Regions from separate parts of the Halomonas sp. RT37 genome, predicted to be linked through region 2. Evidence: predicted binding sites of a transcription regulator. Region 2 holds the regulator's gene; each other region holds the start of a gene.
The links. Region 2 encodes sigma-54, which starts transcription at its own class of promoters, with help from an activator protein. Its sites were predicted from a motif close to TGGCACNNNNNTTGCTNT; they were not measured.
Positions count from the first base shown of each region.

Region 1: the regulator sigma-54 is predicted to act here: its motif matches at 2,070-2,087, upstream of speB (agmatinase).
Region 3: the regulator sigma-54 is predicted to act here: its motif matches at 2,779-2,796, upstream of hmpA (NO-inducible flavohemoprotein).
Region 4: the regulator sigma-54 is predicted to act here: its motif matches at 1,472-1,489, upstream of NFG58_RS01840 (circularly permuted type 2 ATP-grasp protein).

Region 1 is NZ_CP098827.1:4,301,482-4,305,221, reverse strand. Features, by position in the region: gene NFG58_RS18655 (YjiH family protein) at 1-963, opposite strand, end outside; gene speB (agmatinase) at 1,056-2,006, opposite strand; gene NFG58_RS18645 (sigma 54-interacting transcriptional regulator) at 2,238-3,740, shown strand.
Region 2 is NZ_CP098827.1:1,719,865-1,723,604, reverse strand. Features, by position in the region: gene lptA (lipopolysaccharide transport periplasmic protein LptA) at 1-362, shown strand, start outside; gene lptB (LPS export ABC transporter ATP-binding protein) at 362-1,087, shown strand; gene NFG58_RS07460 (RNA polymerase factor sigma-54) at 1,363-2,775, shown strand; gene raiA (ribosome-associated translation inhibitor RaiA) at 2,935-3,243, shown strand; gene ptsN (PTS IIA-like nitrogen regulatory protein PtsN) at 3,249-3,734, shown strand.
Region 3 is NZ_CP098827.1:4,570,639-4,574,378, reverse strand. Features, by position in the region: gene NFG58_RS19975 (tripartite tricarboxylate transporter permease) at 1-1,190, shown strand, start outside; gene hmpA (NO-inducible flavohemoprotein) at 1,399-2,583, opposite strand; gene norR (nitric oxide reductase transcriptional regulator NorR) at 3,074-3,740, shown strand, end outside.
Region 4 is NZ_CP098827.1:400,565-404,304, reverse strand. Features, by position in the region: gene NFG58_RS01840 (circularly permuted type 2 ATP-grasp protein) at 1-1,381, opposite strand, end outside; gene NFG58_RS01835 (transglutaminase family protein) at 1,966-2,904, shown strand; gene NFG58_RS01830 (phosphatidylglycerophosphatase A) at 2,975-3,463, shown strand; gene NFG58_RS01825 (fasciclin domain-containing protein) at 3,650-3,740, opposite strand, start outside.

The DNA of each region.
Region 1 (3,740 bases), 2.3 Mb from region 2:
GCGGGCGAGCTTGAGCGGGCCCGGGGCGGTCTCGGCGCGGGCCACGGCGATGCCCAGGCTGTAGCGCAACAGGCTCTGGTTGCCGGTGTTTTCTTCCTGGATCTGGCAGCCCACCGGCTCGTAGTAGGTGTTGGCCTTGCGTGACAGCGGCGGCAGGCGCGGCACGATGACAGCGGCGACCAGGCCGGCGACCACCACGGTCAGGTAGAACGGCACGAACAGGTGGTTGATGCCGATGAAGCTGGTCACCAGCAGGGCGAAGGCGATCGACACGATCGAGAAGTTGGTGGCGATGGCCGAGGCCTCGCGGGCGTTGTAGAAGCCCTGCTCGTACTGCTGGGTGGTGATCAGTACGCCGACGGTGCCGGAGCCCATCCAGGAGGCGGTGGCGTCGATGGCGCTGCGCCCGGGCAGCCCGAAGATCTTGCGAAAGGGCGTGCGCACCATGGAGCCGATGAACTCCATGAAGCCGAAGTCCACCAGGAAGGGCAGCAGGATGGCGGCGAAGAAGAAGAAGGTCAGCAGCACCGGCGCCAGGTCATTGAGCATCACCCCGCCGGTGAAGGAGGCGGTGACCATCTCCGGGCCGACCTGGAAGTAGGTCATCAGCGCGAAGGCGGCGCCGAGGGCGCGCATCACCACCCACAGCGGGGCGATGTCGAACAGCTCCTTCATCGCGCCCTGGCGGGCCCAGCCTGGTTTGGTCAGCTTGACCACCAGGGTCAGCACGATGGACAGGGTGAGCACTACGGTGGCGATGGCGGGCAGGGCGTCGCCGAGGGTGGCCTTGAGCCAGTCGGCGGCCAGACCCATGCCGATGTTGATGGTGTCACCGACCGAGAAGGGCACCAGGAACAGCAGGATGCCGATCAACGACGGGACGAGGAACTTGATCAGACCATGGGTGCTTAGCTTGCCCCCGTCGGTCGTGATCTTGTCGGCAGAATGCAGGTGGGAGGACATGGGCGATCACTCTTTGCTGTTGTAATGGTCGGCGCCCTGACGCGGGCGCCTCGTTGGCTGTCGCCAGGGCCACTCCCTGGCCCTGTGAGGATTCAGTCGCGGCGCGCGACTCCGGGGAGCACGCACAGCATTTCATAGAGCAGGGTGGCGCCCATCAGGGCGGTGTTGCCGCTGGGGTCGTAGGGCGGGGAGACTTCGACCAGGTCGCCGCCGACGATATTGAGCCCCTGGGCGCCGCGCACGATCTCCAGGCCCTGGGCCGAGGTCAGGCCGCCCATTTCCACCGTGCCGGTGCCGGGCGCCACCGACGGGTCCAGGCCATCGATGTCGAACGAGATGTACACCGGGCCATCGCCCATCTGCTCGCGCACCTCGGCCATCAGCGGCTCGAGAGACTTGTGCCAGCACTGTTCGGCCTGGACCACGCGGAAGCCCTGCTGGCGACACCAGTCGAAGTCCTCGGCGGCGTAGCCGGTGCCGCGCAGGCCGATCTGGACGACCCGGTTGGCGTCCAGCAGCCCTTCTTCCTGGGCACGGCGGAACGGGCAGCCGTGGGCCACCTCTTCACCGAACATGTGCTCGTTGACGTCGGCGTGGGCGTCGATATGGATCAGCCCGACCGGGCCATGCTTCTTGGCGATGGCGCGCAGGATCGGCCAGGTAAGGGTGTGGTCACCGCCCAGGGTCAGCGGCACGCAGTCGTGGGACAGGACGTCGTCGTAGAAGCGGCTGATGATGTCCAGGTTCTTCGGCAGGTTGAAGGTGTTGATCGGCACGTCGCCGATGTCCGCCACCTGCAGGCTGTCGAAGGGTGCAGCACGGGTGGCCATATTGTAGGGGCGCAGCATGCGCGATTCGTCGCGGATCTGGCGCGGCCCCAGTCGGGTGCCCGGGCGGTTGGAGGTGCCGATGTCCATGGGAATGCCGATAAAGGCGGCGTCCAGACCCTCGGCGCTGGTCTGGGTGGGCAGACGCATCATGGTGGCAGGGCCACCGAAGCGCGGCATCTCGTTGCCGCCGAGAGGTTGATTGAAGTCGCTCACAGGGAACTCCTGGCATCGTGGATGGGGACGGTCGCGGCCCTGGGCCTGACGGTTGTTATGGGTGATGCAGACGTCGTGCCATCTTTTAAGCATTTATACTAAAGATGTAATAGAGGTGCAGGGATTCCAAGGGAAGGTCTGCTGTGGTGATAGACGTGATCCAGAAGTGAATCGCGATCCCGACGCATCGTGATACACTTCTGAATCAATGATGCATTTATGGATCGCTGGATGAGCGACGACGACACCAAGATTCTCAAGACCATCATCGACACCGCCCACGACCACTTCTTCATCGTCGCGCCGGATGGTCGTATCCGCGACGTCAGCCCCGGGGCGGCGGCGGTCTACGGCATGTCCTGCGAAGAGCTCTGCGCCACCAGCGTGCAGCGGCTCGAGGCCGATGGCGTGCTGACCCCGTCGGTCAGCCTGGAAGTCATTCGCAGCGGGCGGCCGGCCCAGCTGGTCCAGCGCACCGGCACCGGACGCAGGGTCATCGCCCAGGCCCATCCGGTATTCGAGGGTGAGCGGCTGGTGGCGGTGGTCAGCCGCTCCATGGACTTGACCGATCTGCAGCTGCTGCAGCAGGAGTACGCGCTGTTGCAGCGCCGCTTCAGCGAGCACTTGCGCCGGGGCCATGCGCTGGAGAGCGACAGCGAAGCACTCGAGGCCGAGCTCGATGACCTGGAGGTGAAAAGCCAGCTGATGCGCGAGGTGGCGCTGCTGCTCAAGCGGGTCGCGCCCACCGACGCCACGGTCTTGATGCTGGGCGAGTCCGGGGTGGGCAAGACCGCTTTCGCCCGCCAGCTGCACCGTTGGAGTTCTCGCCGCGATGGCCCCTTTATCGACGTCAACTGCGCCGCCATCCCTGAAAGCCTGTTCGAATCGGAGATGTTCGGCCATGAAAAGGGCGCGTTTTCCGGCGCCGCGCCGGGGGGCCGCAAGGGGCTGATCGAGCAGGCCGAGGGCGGCACCCTGTTTCTCGACGAGATCGGCGAGTTGCCCCTGGCGGTGCAGACCAAGCTGCTCAAGACCATCCAGGACGGCAGTATTACGCGGCTTGGGGACAGGGCCCCGCGACGGGTCGACTTTCGCCTGGTGGTGGCCACCAATCAGGACCTGTCGGCACGGGTCGAGCAGGGCCTGTTTCGCCTGGATCTGTACTACCGGCTGAACGTGATTCCGGTCACCCTGCCGCCCCTGCGCGAGCGCCGCGAGGATATTCCCGGCCTGGTCGAGCGCCAGCTAAAGCGCCTCAATCGGCGTTATGGACGCGACAAGATGCTGGCGCGAGACGTGTGGCAGGCACTGATGGGCTGGGATTGGCCGGGCAATGTGCGTGAGTTGGAAAACACCCTGGAAAGGGCCTGGTTATCCAGTGACGATGTCATCCAGGGCGATCTGCTGGTGCCGCCCACGGGGGCCTCGTTAGGGCCGCTCGGCTCGCAGCAGCGTGAAGCGCAGCAGACGGCGGCGTCTGTCACCGGAGCCTCCGCTGCGCTGGCTGATGGCGCTACTTCATCCGCGACACTATCCGCACCAGGTGCAGCGCGACCCGAGCTGCCGCTTGCCCGGGGCGAGGGCCTGAAGGCCGCCCTGGCCCGGCGCGAGCGTGAGATCCTTGCCGACTGCTGCCGTACCCTTCCCACCACCTACGCCATCGCCGAACAGCTGGGCATCAGCCAGCCAAGCGTGGTGCGCAAGCTCAAGCAGCATGGGTTGCGGATCGGGTGA
Region 2 (3,740 bases):
ACGTGCGCATTGTGCAAGGCAGCATGATCCTCACCGGCGAACGCGTCGAGATCCAGCGCAACGACCAGGGACAACTGTCACTGGCGACCGCGACCGGCTCCCGCGCCTACCTCGAGCAGAAGCCATCCCCGGAAGAACCGGTGGTCAAGGGCTGGGGCCGCAAGGTGATCTACCACGTGGCCGAACGCCGCATGGAGCTGATCGACCAGGCTGAGCTGCACAAGGCCAATGACACCTTCGACGGTGCCTATCTGGAGTACTTCCTCGATCGCCGCGTGGTCCAGGCCCGCTCCAGCGCCCAGGGCGTCCAGGGCGAGCAGCGCATTCGCATGACCCTCGAGCCGGAAAGCCAAGGAAACTGATGAAGACTCTCCACGCTCGCCATCTGGCCAAGAGCTACAAGAAGCGTCGCGTCGTCCAGGACATCAGCCTGTCGATCGAGCAGGGCAGCATCGTCGGTCTGCTGGGCCCCAACGGGGCCGGCAAGACCACCTCCTTCTACATGATCGTCGGCCTGGTCAGAGCCGACGCCGGCAGCATCAGCATCGATGATCGGGACCTGAGCCGCGCGGCCATGCACCAGCGCGCGCTGGCCGGTATCGGCTACCTGCCTCAGGAGGCTTCGATCTTTCGCAAGCTGTCGGTGGCCGACAACATCATGGCGATCCTCGAGACCCGCAAGGACCTCGACCGCGAGGGCCGAGAAGCACGTCTCGAGCAACTCCTCGAGGATTTCCACGTCAGCCATATTCGTGACAACCCCGGCATGAGCCTGTCCGGCGGGGAGCGGCGCCGGGTCGAGATCGCTCGCGCCCTGGCCACCGAGCCGGCCTTTATCCTGCTCGATGAACCCTTCGCCGGGGTCGACCCGATCTCGGTGGGCGAGATCAAGTCCATCATTCGTCAACTCAAGGCCCGCGATATCGGCGTCCTGATCACCGATCACAACGTGCGCGAGACCCTCGATATCTGCGATCGTGCCTACATCGTCGGCGACGGCCAGATCATCGCCGAGGGCAGCGCCGAGTCCATCCTCGCCAACCAGCGCGTCAAGGAGGTCTACCTGGGCGAGAACTTCCGCCTCTAGACCGCAGGGCCGCCCGACAGCCGCAGTCGCAGTCGCATCAAGCGGCCGCAACACTTGCCAGCATCAGCATTCAACCGCCGGCCCCGAAAGGGTCGGCCTCACCTTGCACACAGGGCCTCCCTCGAAAGAAGCACCTCCCCCCTACCAAGTTGTTCCACATCGACCTTTACACTCCCTCCCACAGGTCAAAAAACACCAACTTGGCAAGATGCTTGCATGTCTGATGACTCGTCGTTAGGGTAAAGCCTTTCGACAACACTGGTGGATCCCGACCCATGGCCCTCAAGGCGTCACTGCAGCTGCGCATCGGTACCCAGCTGACCATGACCCCGCAACTGCAACAGGCGATCGGCCTGCTGCAGCTTTCGACCCTGGACCTGCGCCAGGAGGTCCAGCAGGCGCTGGAGGCCAACCCCATGCTCGAACTCGAGGACGAGTTCGGCGAACAGCAGACCAGGGAAGCCGTGGAAGATGACTGGGCGGATCAGATTCCCTCGGAACTCAGTGTGGACAGCGACTGGTCCGACACCTACCAGGACCTGGGCACCACCCCCGCCGGCAGTGGCGAGGCGCCGGATTTCGAGCGCCAGGCAAGCTCCCAGTCACTGCACAGCCACCTGAGCTGGCAACTGGCGATGCTCGACGTCAGCGACCAGGAGCGCCTGATCGCCGAGAGCCTGCTCGACGCGGTCAACGCCGACGGCTATCTCGAGCAGACACTGGATGACATTGCCCAGGGGCTCGAGCAAGACGGTCGTCGCCCCCCTCCCCTCGCAGAGGTGGAGGCGGTGCTGGTTCGGCTGCAACAGTTCGAACCGACCGGAGTGTTCGCCCGCGACCTGCGCGAGTGTCTGATGCTGCAACTGGATAGCCTGCCTCGCGATACCGTCCTGCTGCCCCAGGCCGGACGACTGGTAAGACAGTTTCTCGAGGCGCTGGCCAGCGGCGACCGACGTCTGCTGAAGCGCCGACTAGGACTCGATGACGACCAACTCGACAGCGTCATCGAGCTGATCCGGAGCCTCGACCCACGTCCCGGCAGCCAGTTCGGTGACAGCGATAACGACTACGTCATACCCGACCTGGTGGTACGCCACACCGAAGAGGGCTGGCGCGTTGAACTCAACCCGGATGCAATGCCCCGACTGCGCATCCAGCCCGACTACGCTGCGCTGATTCGGCGCGCGGACAAGAGCCAGGACAACCAGTTCCTCAAGGACCACCTGCAGGAGGCGCGCTGGCTGATCAAGAGTCTGTCCAGCCGCAACGACACCTTGCTGAAGGTCGGCCGGGAAATCATGGTGCGTCAGATCGACTTCCTCGAGCAGGGAGAAGCGGCCATGAAACCGTTGGTGCTGGCCGATATCGCAGACAAGGTGGAGATGCACGAGTCCACCATCTCCCGCGTGACCACCCAGAAGTTCGTGCACACGCCTCGCGGCGTGTTCGAGTTGAAGTATTTTTTCTCGAGCCAGGTCGGCCAGGATGGCGACGCCCATTCCAGTACCGCCATCCGCGCCATGATCAAATCGTTGATTCAAAAGGAACCTGCCCGCAAACCTCTGTCGGACAGCAAACTGGTGGAATTGCTGGCGGAAGACGGCGTCAATGTCGCCAGACGCACCGTGGCAAAGTACCGGGAAGCCATGAATATTCCGTCTTCCAGCGAGCGCAAGCGACTGCGCTGAGGCCTTGCGCTGCGGCGTCGCTAGCCTAGTTATCGGGAAAGCGCAAGCACTTGAAATTTCGCATGACATCTGCGTCTTTCTGCGTAGCGTCGAGGGGGTTTGCAGGATCGGAAAAAGGGTTACAATCAAGCCACCACCCGAAAGAGCAAGGAGCCTGTCATGCAAGTCAACATCACCGGCCACCACGTCGAATTGACCGATCCCCTGCGTGACTACGTACAAGAGAAGCTCACCCGTGTGGAGCGCCACTACGACAACATCACCAACGTCCAGGTGACCCTCTCGGTGGAAAAGGAACGCCAGCTGGCCGCCTGCACCCTTCACGCCGCCGGTGCCGACCTGCATGCCGAAGCGCAGGACGGCGACATGTATGCTGCTATCGACGCCCTTGCCGACAAGCTGGACCGCCAGCTGGTCAAGCACAAGGAAAAATCCCAAGCCCGCGCCCAAGGCGCCGGAATTCGCTGACTCTCATGACATTGGAAGCCATTCTCCCTCCCGAGCGCACATTGTTCGATGTCCCGGGAGGCAGCAAGAAGAGGGTGCTGGAGTTTTTCAGCACCTTCATTGCGCAGAACACCCCGAGCCTGGACAGCCAGGAGGTCTTCAGTCGGCTGATCGGACGTGAGCGCCTGGGCAGTACCGGCATCGGCAATGGCGTCGCCATTCCCCATGCCCGCAACCCCCACTGCAAGGCGCCCATCTCCGGCTTCCTCAAACTCGCGGAACCTGTCGACTTCGATGCCATCGATGGTGAGCCCGTCGATCTGGTGTTCGTGCTGCTGGTGCCGGAAGAGGCCGACGACGCCCATCTTGCCCTGCTCGGCCAGGTCGCTGGCGTCATGAACGACGCCGACACACGTCACCGTCTGCGCCACGCCAGCTCCCAGCGCGAGCTTCACGAGCGCCTGCAGGAAGCCATCCGCCAACAGGCGCCAGGGGACGACACTCCCTCCTGATCGCGG
Region 3 (3,740 bases), 2.1 Mb from region 2:
CGCTGGGCCACGCCGCCCTGGCGTCGATGATCGGCGGTGCCCTGGGTGCCATCATGCTGATGGTGATGGCGCCGCTGGCCACCGAGGCGGCGTTGCTGATTCGCACGCCGGGCAAGTTCTCGCTGATCGCCTTCGCCCTGATCGTGATCGTCATCTCCCAGCGTGGGGCCATCTCCAAGGGTCTGGTCGCCACCACCCTGGGGGTGATGGTGGCCACTGTCGGTATCGATGTGATGCAGCCGGTCACCCGCTTCACCTTCGGCACCGGCGTGCTGATGCAGGGCATCGACATCATGCCGCTGGTCATCGGTGCCTTCGCCGTCAGTGAGCTGCTGGTTCAGTCGCAGAACCGCGCCTCGCGCACCGTCGAGGTCGACGCCATCAAGGCCAGCGTCATTCGCCGCCGGGACTTTATTCCACCCTGGCACGAGGTGCGTGAAATCGGCGTCTATCGCTACGTCAAGACCGCCATCATCGGCTACAGCGTCGGCGTGCTGCCGGGCGCCGGAGGCTCCATGGCGGCCTTTGTCGCCTACGCCGAGTCCATGCGCAGCTCACGCCACCCGGAGAAGTACGGCAAGGGGTCGGTGGAGGGCATCGCGGCGGCGGAGGGCGCCAACAACGCCATGTGCAGCGGCGCCTTCGTGCCGATGCTGTCCTTCGGTATTCCCGGCGATCCCACCACCGCCATCGTGCTGGGCGTGCTGGTGATCAACGGCCTGCAGCCCGGGCCGCAGTTCCTCGACAGCCAGCTTGCGCTGGTGGCACCGATGTTCATGGCGCTGCTGGTGGCGGCCCTGGTGATGGTGCCGCTGACGCTCTACGTGCTGGGACCCTGGTTCGTGCGCATCGTCTCGATCCGCCGCGATGTGCTCTACGCCAGCATCGCGGTGATCGCGCTGGTCGGCTGCTACGTGGCTACCTACTCGATCTTCCAGATGGGACTGGCGCTGGTGTTCGGGGTGCTCGCCTTCCTGCTGCGGCGTCAGGGCTATCCGGTGGCCTGCCTGCTGCTCGGTTTCGTGCTCGGCCCGAGCCTGGAGGAATACTGCCGACGCTCGCTGTCGCTGTCCGACGGCAACCCGCTGATCTTCCTCACCAGTCCCGACAGCCTGTTCTTCCTGGCGCTGACCGGGGTGTTCTACTACTTCATGGTGGTGAGAAAGCCTGAGGCGCGACAGCACGCCTGATGTCCTGGCCAGTGAGCGACCGCCGCAAGACACGACAAGGCCGCGCCCTCGGGCGCGGCCTTGTCGTGGTGGGCTGAGTGGAACGCGACGGTCGGTCAGACGTGCTTGTCAGGCGACGCTACTGGTGTTGCTGAGCGGACGCGAGGGACCGAAGTTTTCATGACGGCGGCGCAGCGCAGACACGTCGAACAAGATAGCCAGCTGCGGCTCAGGCGACGCTCTTGCTATGGTCGAGCGGACGCGAGGGACCGAAGTGCTCGTAGTGACGGCGCTGCTCGGGGATACCCAGTTCTGCCAGATGGCTGTCGATGGCGCTCATGAAGGGCGGCGGGCCGACGAAGTAGCACTGGGCGTCGCCGCCGGGCAGCAGGCGGGCCAGCAGCTCACGCTCGAGGCGGCCCTTGATGTCGCCGCCGTCGCCTTCCTCGTAGGCGCAGACCCGGGTCAGCAGTTGTGGATAGTCTCTGGCAAGGGCCTCGACCTCGCCACGGAAGGCGTGGTGGTCGATATTCCGGGCAGCGTGGACGTAGCAGACCCGGCGTCCCTGGGCCAGGGCCTGGCGCGCCAGCGGCAGCATCGGTGTCTGGCCGACACCGCCGCTGATCAGCATCACCGGCGCATCGCCATCGTCCAGGGTCAGCTCACCGGCGGGGGGCAGCAGTTCCAGGGTGTCGCCGACGCGCATCTGCTGGTGCAGGAAGTTGCTGACCAGACCGCCCGGCTCCTGTTTCACCGAGATGCGATAGCTACGGCCGTTGGGGCTGCCGGAGAGGCTGTAGTGGCGATGCACGATTGCCTCGTCCACCGCCAGGCGCAGGCCGATGTACTGGCCGGGCTCGGCGTCGGCCACCGGCTGGCCGTCGACCGGCTCCAGGGTGAAGGAGCGAATCACCTCGCACTCGCGCTGGATCTGGGCGACACGGAACTCGCGCAGTCCACGCCAGCCGCCGGGGCGCTCGGCGAAGGCCTGGTAGCGCTCGGCTTCGGCGGCGATCAGCAGCGCGGCCAGGTCGTTGTACAGGGCCGCCCAGGCGTCGGCGATCTCCGGCGTCACCACCTCGCCCAGCACCTCGCCGATGGCGGCCATCAGGCATTCACCGACGATGGGGTACTGCTCGGGCTGGATGCCCAGCGAGACGTGCTTGCTGATCACCGTCTGCATCGAGTCGATGACTTCCTGGGGCTGGCGGCGCAGGCCGACATAGGCCAGCATCCCTCGCGCCAGCGCCTTCGGCTGGCCACCGTCGGCCTGGTGGGCCTGGTTGAACACCGCCTTGACCTCCGGGTAGCGCTCGAACATCAGCGGATAGAAACGGGCGGTGATGGCGTCGAGGTGTTCGGCGACCAGAGGGGCGGTGGCATCGATGATGGCGTCTTGGGCAGCGGTGGTCATGGCGTCTCCTGTCAGGGATATGGCGCAGCGCGCTCCCACTGTGGCAAAAAACATTCACCGTGTCGGAGGCCTGGCTCGTTTGGGCCTACTTTTTCTCTACAGCTTGTGAACAGAGCATCGGTTGATATGCCTCGACACCTGCGGTGCTTCCACGGGGTCGGGGCGTATCGCTCGTCGCCTTTCTGTACCCTGTATGGAGCAAGCGATATGCCGCTTCGCTTAAGGTGCGCCAACTTGCCACAGTGCGGGTGATCCAGAGTAGGTAATGAGCGGGCAGTGTGGATCCACAGGGCGCTTGTCGAGAGCGCTGGTCACGCTACCCGGCTCCTTTTTTTCTGGCCCGGTTCCCGGCCACGTTTGCGACCCGATTCTGTCCCGGTATTCGCCCAGGACAGTGGTACCTCTTGCGAATGAAATCGAGGTTGCATGTCGATCTGACACTACAAGTGCTATCGTTTTGACACTATTGATAGTCAAAAGGACATTCTAGGTGGTCAGCTTTCTACGACGCCTGCGTGCCCTGCTGCAGCGCCTGGGCGATGAGCAGGGTCCCGAGCTCGCCGAGGCCTGGCAGGGCGTGCTCGAATCACTGGTGGCCCCCACCGCGGCGGATGCCAGCGCGCTGCTGGTGGCGCAGGGCTCCGGTCTCAGGCCGGTGGCCACCATCGGCCTGCCCGAGGGCGTGGCCGGCAGGACCTTCGCCTTGGCCGAGCATCCTCGCCTTGCCGCCATCGCCGAGGCGCCGGGGGTCTGCCGCTTTGCCGCGGACTCGCCCCTTCCTGATCCCTACGACGGGCTGCTGGATGACGGTCTCAGCCCTGTCCATGACTGCCTGGGGGTGGCGTTGCGCGACGGTGATGAGCTGATCGGCATGGTCACCCTGGACGCCCTGACTCCGGGGGCGCTGGCCGAGCTGGATGACCAGGGCCTGCTGGCGGCGGCCGAGTTGCTGGGCACCTGCCTGCGGCTGTCCCGGCGTCTGGACGGCGCCCGCCTGCAGCTCGCCCTGCAGCGCGATGACCACGGCCAGTTGCCGCGTCGGCTGACCGGCTGGCGCAGTGGCGCCATGCGCAAGCTGATGGCCTCGGTGGAGCTGGTCGCCGCCACCGACATGAGCGTGCTGGTGCTGGGCGAGACCGGCGTCGGCAAGGAACGCA
Region 4 (3,740 bases), 1.3 Mb from region 2:
TGACCAGGGCCACACGGGTCAATCCACCGGTGGTGACGTAGGCGCCGTCCTGGCCCGACAGGATGAAGGGGCGCAAATCGACGTGGCGCGGCTCGGGCCGGCCATCGAACAGCGTGGGGGTGGTGGACAGGTTCAGCATGGGCTGAGCCATGTAGTTGCGTGGGTTCTCCTGGATCAGCCTGGCGAAGGCATCACGCTCGGCCTGGGAGGCCTGGGGGCCCATCAGCATGCCGTAGCCGCCGGACTCGTTGGCGGGCTTTACCACCAGTTCATGCAGGTGCTCCAGCACATAGCGGCGGTCTTCCTCGAGCATGCACAGGTAGCTCGGCACATTGGGCAGCAGTGCCTCCTGATCCAGGTAGTACTTGATCAGTTTCGGCACGAAGGCGTAGACCACCTTGTCATCGGCGACACCGGCCCCCGGGGCGTTGGCCAGCGCCACCTTGCCGCTGCGCCAGGCCCGCATCAATCCGGGCACGCCCAGCACCGAGTCCTTGCGAAACGCCTCCGGGTCGAGGAAGGCGTCGTCGACGCGGCGGTAGATCACGTCCACACGGGTCAGCCCCTGGACGGTGCGCATGTAGACCACGTCGTCGTCATCGACCAGCAGATCCGGGCCCTGGACCAGTTGCACACCCATTTGCTGGGCCAGGTAGGCGTGCTCGTAGTAGGCCGAGTTGTAGATACCCGGGGTCAGCACCACCACCTGGGGATCGTCCCAATGGCGTGGCGACATGCCCGCCAGCATGTCGTAAAGCTGGGGCACATAGTCGTCCACCGGATGAATCTTGCCCGAGGCAAACAGCTCCGGCAGCACGCGCTTGGTCACGTTGCGATTCTCGAGCATGTAGGACACCCCGGACGGTATCCGCAGGTTGTCCTCCAGTACGTAGACGGTGCCGTCGCCACCACGCACCAGATCGGAGCCGCAGATATGCGCCCAGACCCCGTGGGGCGGATCGATCCCTACACACTGGGGGCGAAAGTTGACGGATTGCTCGAGCACCGCCGCCGGCAGCACGCCATCCTTGACGACCTTCTGGTCGTGGTACAGGTCGTCGATGAACAGGTTGAGCGCCTCGACCCGCTGCTTGAGGCCTGCCTCGGTGCGTCGCCACTCGTCGGCGGGGATGATGCGAGGCACGATGTCGAAAGGCCAGGCGCGGTCGATCATGCTGCCCTCGGAATACACCGTGAAGGTGATCCCCATGGTGCGAATGGCGATCTCTGCTGCGTTCTTGCGCTCTTCCAACTCGTCAGGGGCAAAGCCCGCGAGCACGTCACACAGCATCTTGGCCGCCTCCCGCGGCATCCCGGGCGTCGCCACCAGTTCGTCATAGAACCCTGCGCAGTCGTACTGCTGCCAATCCACATGGCTCATCGGCACACCCTCGATTGTTTTCGGCATCCGGCGACCCGACCACGACGATGGCACCCCCGCCTTCGACCGTACCGGGTCCCTCCTTGCTGTATAGCAAGCCCTGTACCAGACCGCCGAGAATAGGCCGCAGCGCCGAGCCTTCTCGCCGAATGGGCTGGCGCAATTGAGCAATTTGGACAAAAAGCGACCACTTGCTCCTGCCGAAAGTGCCCCACGAACCAGCAAGAAGAGGCAGCGAGCACCGATCTGGTGCAATCATGGCGCCCCCCGGCAAGCGCGGGCGGTAGCCCTCGGCAGCCCTTGCAGAAGCCGGTCGATGGCACCTGCTGCTGACGACGCCCACCTTTCGGGCTTGAGAGAAAGGCAGGAGTCGGGTACATCTTGTCGCCACGGTTCGGGGGGGATATCGTCACCTTCTGCAACATTCGCCGACACCCAGGAGCCTCCTCGCTTCCCATGCCTGCCTCTTCTCGTTCCGCACTCCCTGGCTCGTGCGCACCGCTGTCCTGCCCTGCTCAAGACAGCGGCGCCAGGCGGTGCCGTCTGGCCAGCCTTGTCAGGGGTGGCACGGCGGGATCCGGCAGATGATCTATCGACTTCGCCACACCACGCGCTACCACTACAGCGAGATCGTGACACTCAGCGAGAACGAGGCCTGCCTGATGCCCCGTGAGATGGCCTACCAGCAGGTTGCCTGGGCGCAATTGTCGATCTCGCCGGGCGAGTCGCTACGCCAGAGCCGACAGGACGCCTTCGGCAACCATATCGCGCTGTTCGCGGTCGACACCCCCCATACCCAGCTCGAGGTCACGCTGGAGGCGCAGGTCATGACCTCGCCTCGCGCCACACCGCCGCAGGCCATCATTAGCTGGGAGCGGTGTCGAGAGCTGTTGGCAGACCGCCACCAGCCAGGTTTCCGCGAAGCACAGCCGTTTCTTGAAAACTCCGCCTATATCGAGCGCCGCCCGCTGCTCGCCGCCTGGGCCGAAGACTGTTTTCCCGCTGGTGGCGATCTGGTGGACTGCGTGGAGCGATTGAACCGTCGCATCCATGAGGAATTCCGCTACGACAGCGAGTTCAGCGACATGGAGACGACACCGTCCCAGGTGCTCCAGCATCGCCGTGGGGTGTGTCAGGACTTCGCTCACCTGGCCATCGCCACCCTGCGCTCGGTGGGTCTGGCCGCGCGCTACGTCAGCGGCTATCTCGAGACTCGACCGCCTCCAGGACAGCCTCGACTGATGGGCGCCGACGCCTCCCACGCCTGGTTCTCCGTACTGATACCCGGCTGGGGCTGGCTCGACTTCGACCCCACCAACGGTGTGCGCGCCGGCGAACGACACCTGTTGCTTGGCTGGGGCCGCGACTACGAGGACGTGGCGCCGCTCAAGGGCGTGGTGACCGGTGGTGGGCGCCAGCGCCTCGAGGTGGAAGTGGACGTTGTTCCCGCCGGGGAAGTCGCGGCCACCTGCCCGACCTCCGCCAGCCCTGGCGATCACCCGGCAGCGCCGATAGCCGGCTGATTCGCTGTCCTTTATATTGCGCAGGCTCTGCCCGGCCTTGCCCTGCCCACCGTCTTCCAGGAGAGATTCCATGCAGGACCTGTTGATCTGGATTGCCACCGGCTTCGGCCTGGGCTATTCCCCCTGGGCGCCGGGGACGGTCGGCTCCCTGATCGGACTGCCGGTCGCCTGGTGGCTGTTCCGGCTGCCGCTCGGCACGCGCCTGGCCGTTACCCTGACTCTCCTCGTGCTGGCCGTTCCCGTCTGCCACTTCGCTTCGCTGTGGCTGGGCGGCGGCGACCTGCCCCAGATTGTGCTCGACGAATGGGTGGCCCTGCCCATCGCGGTGCTGGCCTTCTCGCGCTACCGACGGCGCATCATCCTGCCGCTGGGCTATCTACTGTTTCGCCTGTTCGATATCTCCAAGCTGTCCCCGGTACGCGAGATCGAAGGTATTGGCGGGGGACTCGGCATCGTCGCCGACGACGCGATGGCTGCTCTGTACGCCGCCCTCACCCTGATACTGCTGGTGCGCCTGACCCGCCGCTACTGGCAACGAGACCCCGAGCAGTCCTCATAAGCCAATAGCGGCCTGCCAATGCCGGGTGCTGCTTCCTATATCCACAGCCCTGACACAAAAAAACCGCCCTCGACGGGCGGCCAAACGGGACAGGGATCTATCGAAACAGTGACCGGGGGACCTCGTGCCCGGCCTCTGGCGACCAGTGCAGCAGATGTTGCACTGGCGTCACTCACTCAGCCTCGGTTATTCAGGAATCAGCACGCTGTCCACCACGTGGATCACCCCATTGCTGGCCTTGATGTCGGACTCCACCACGGCGGCATTGCCTACGCTT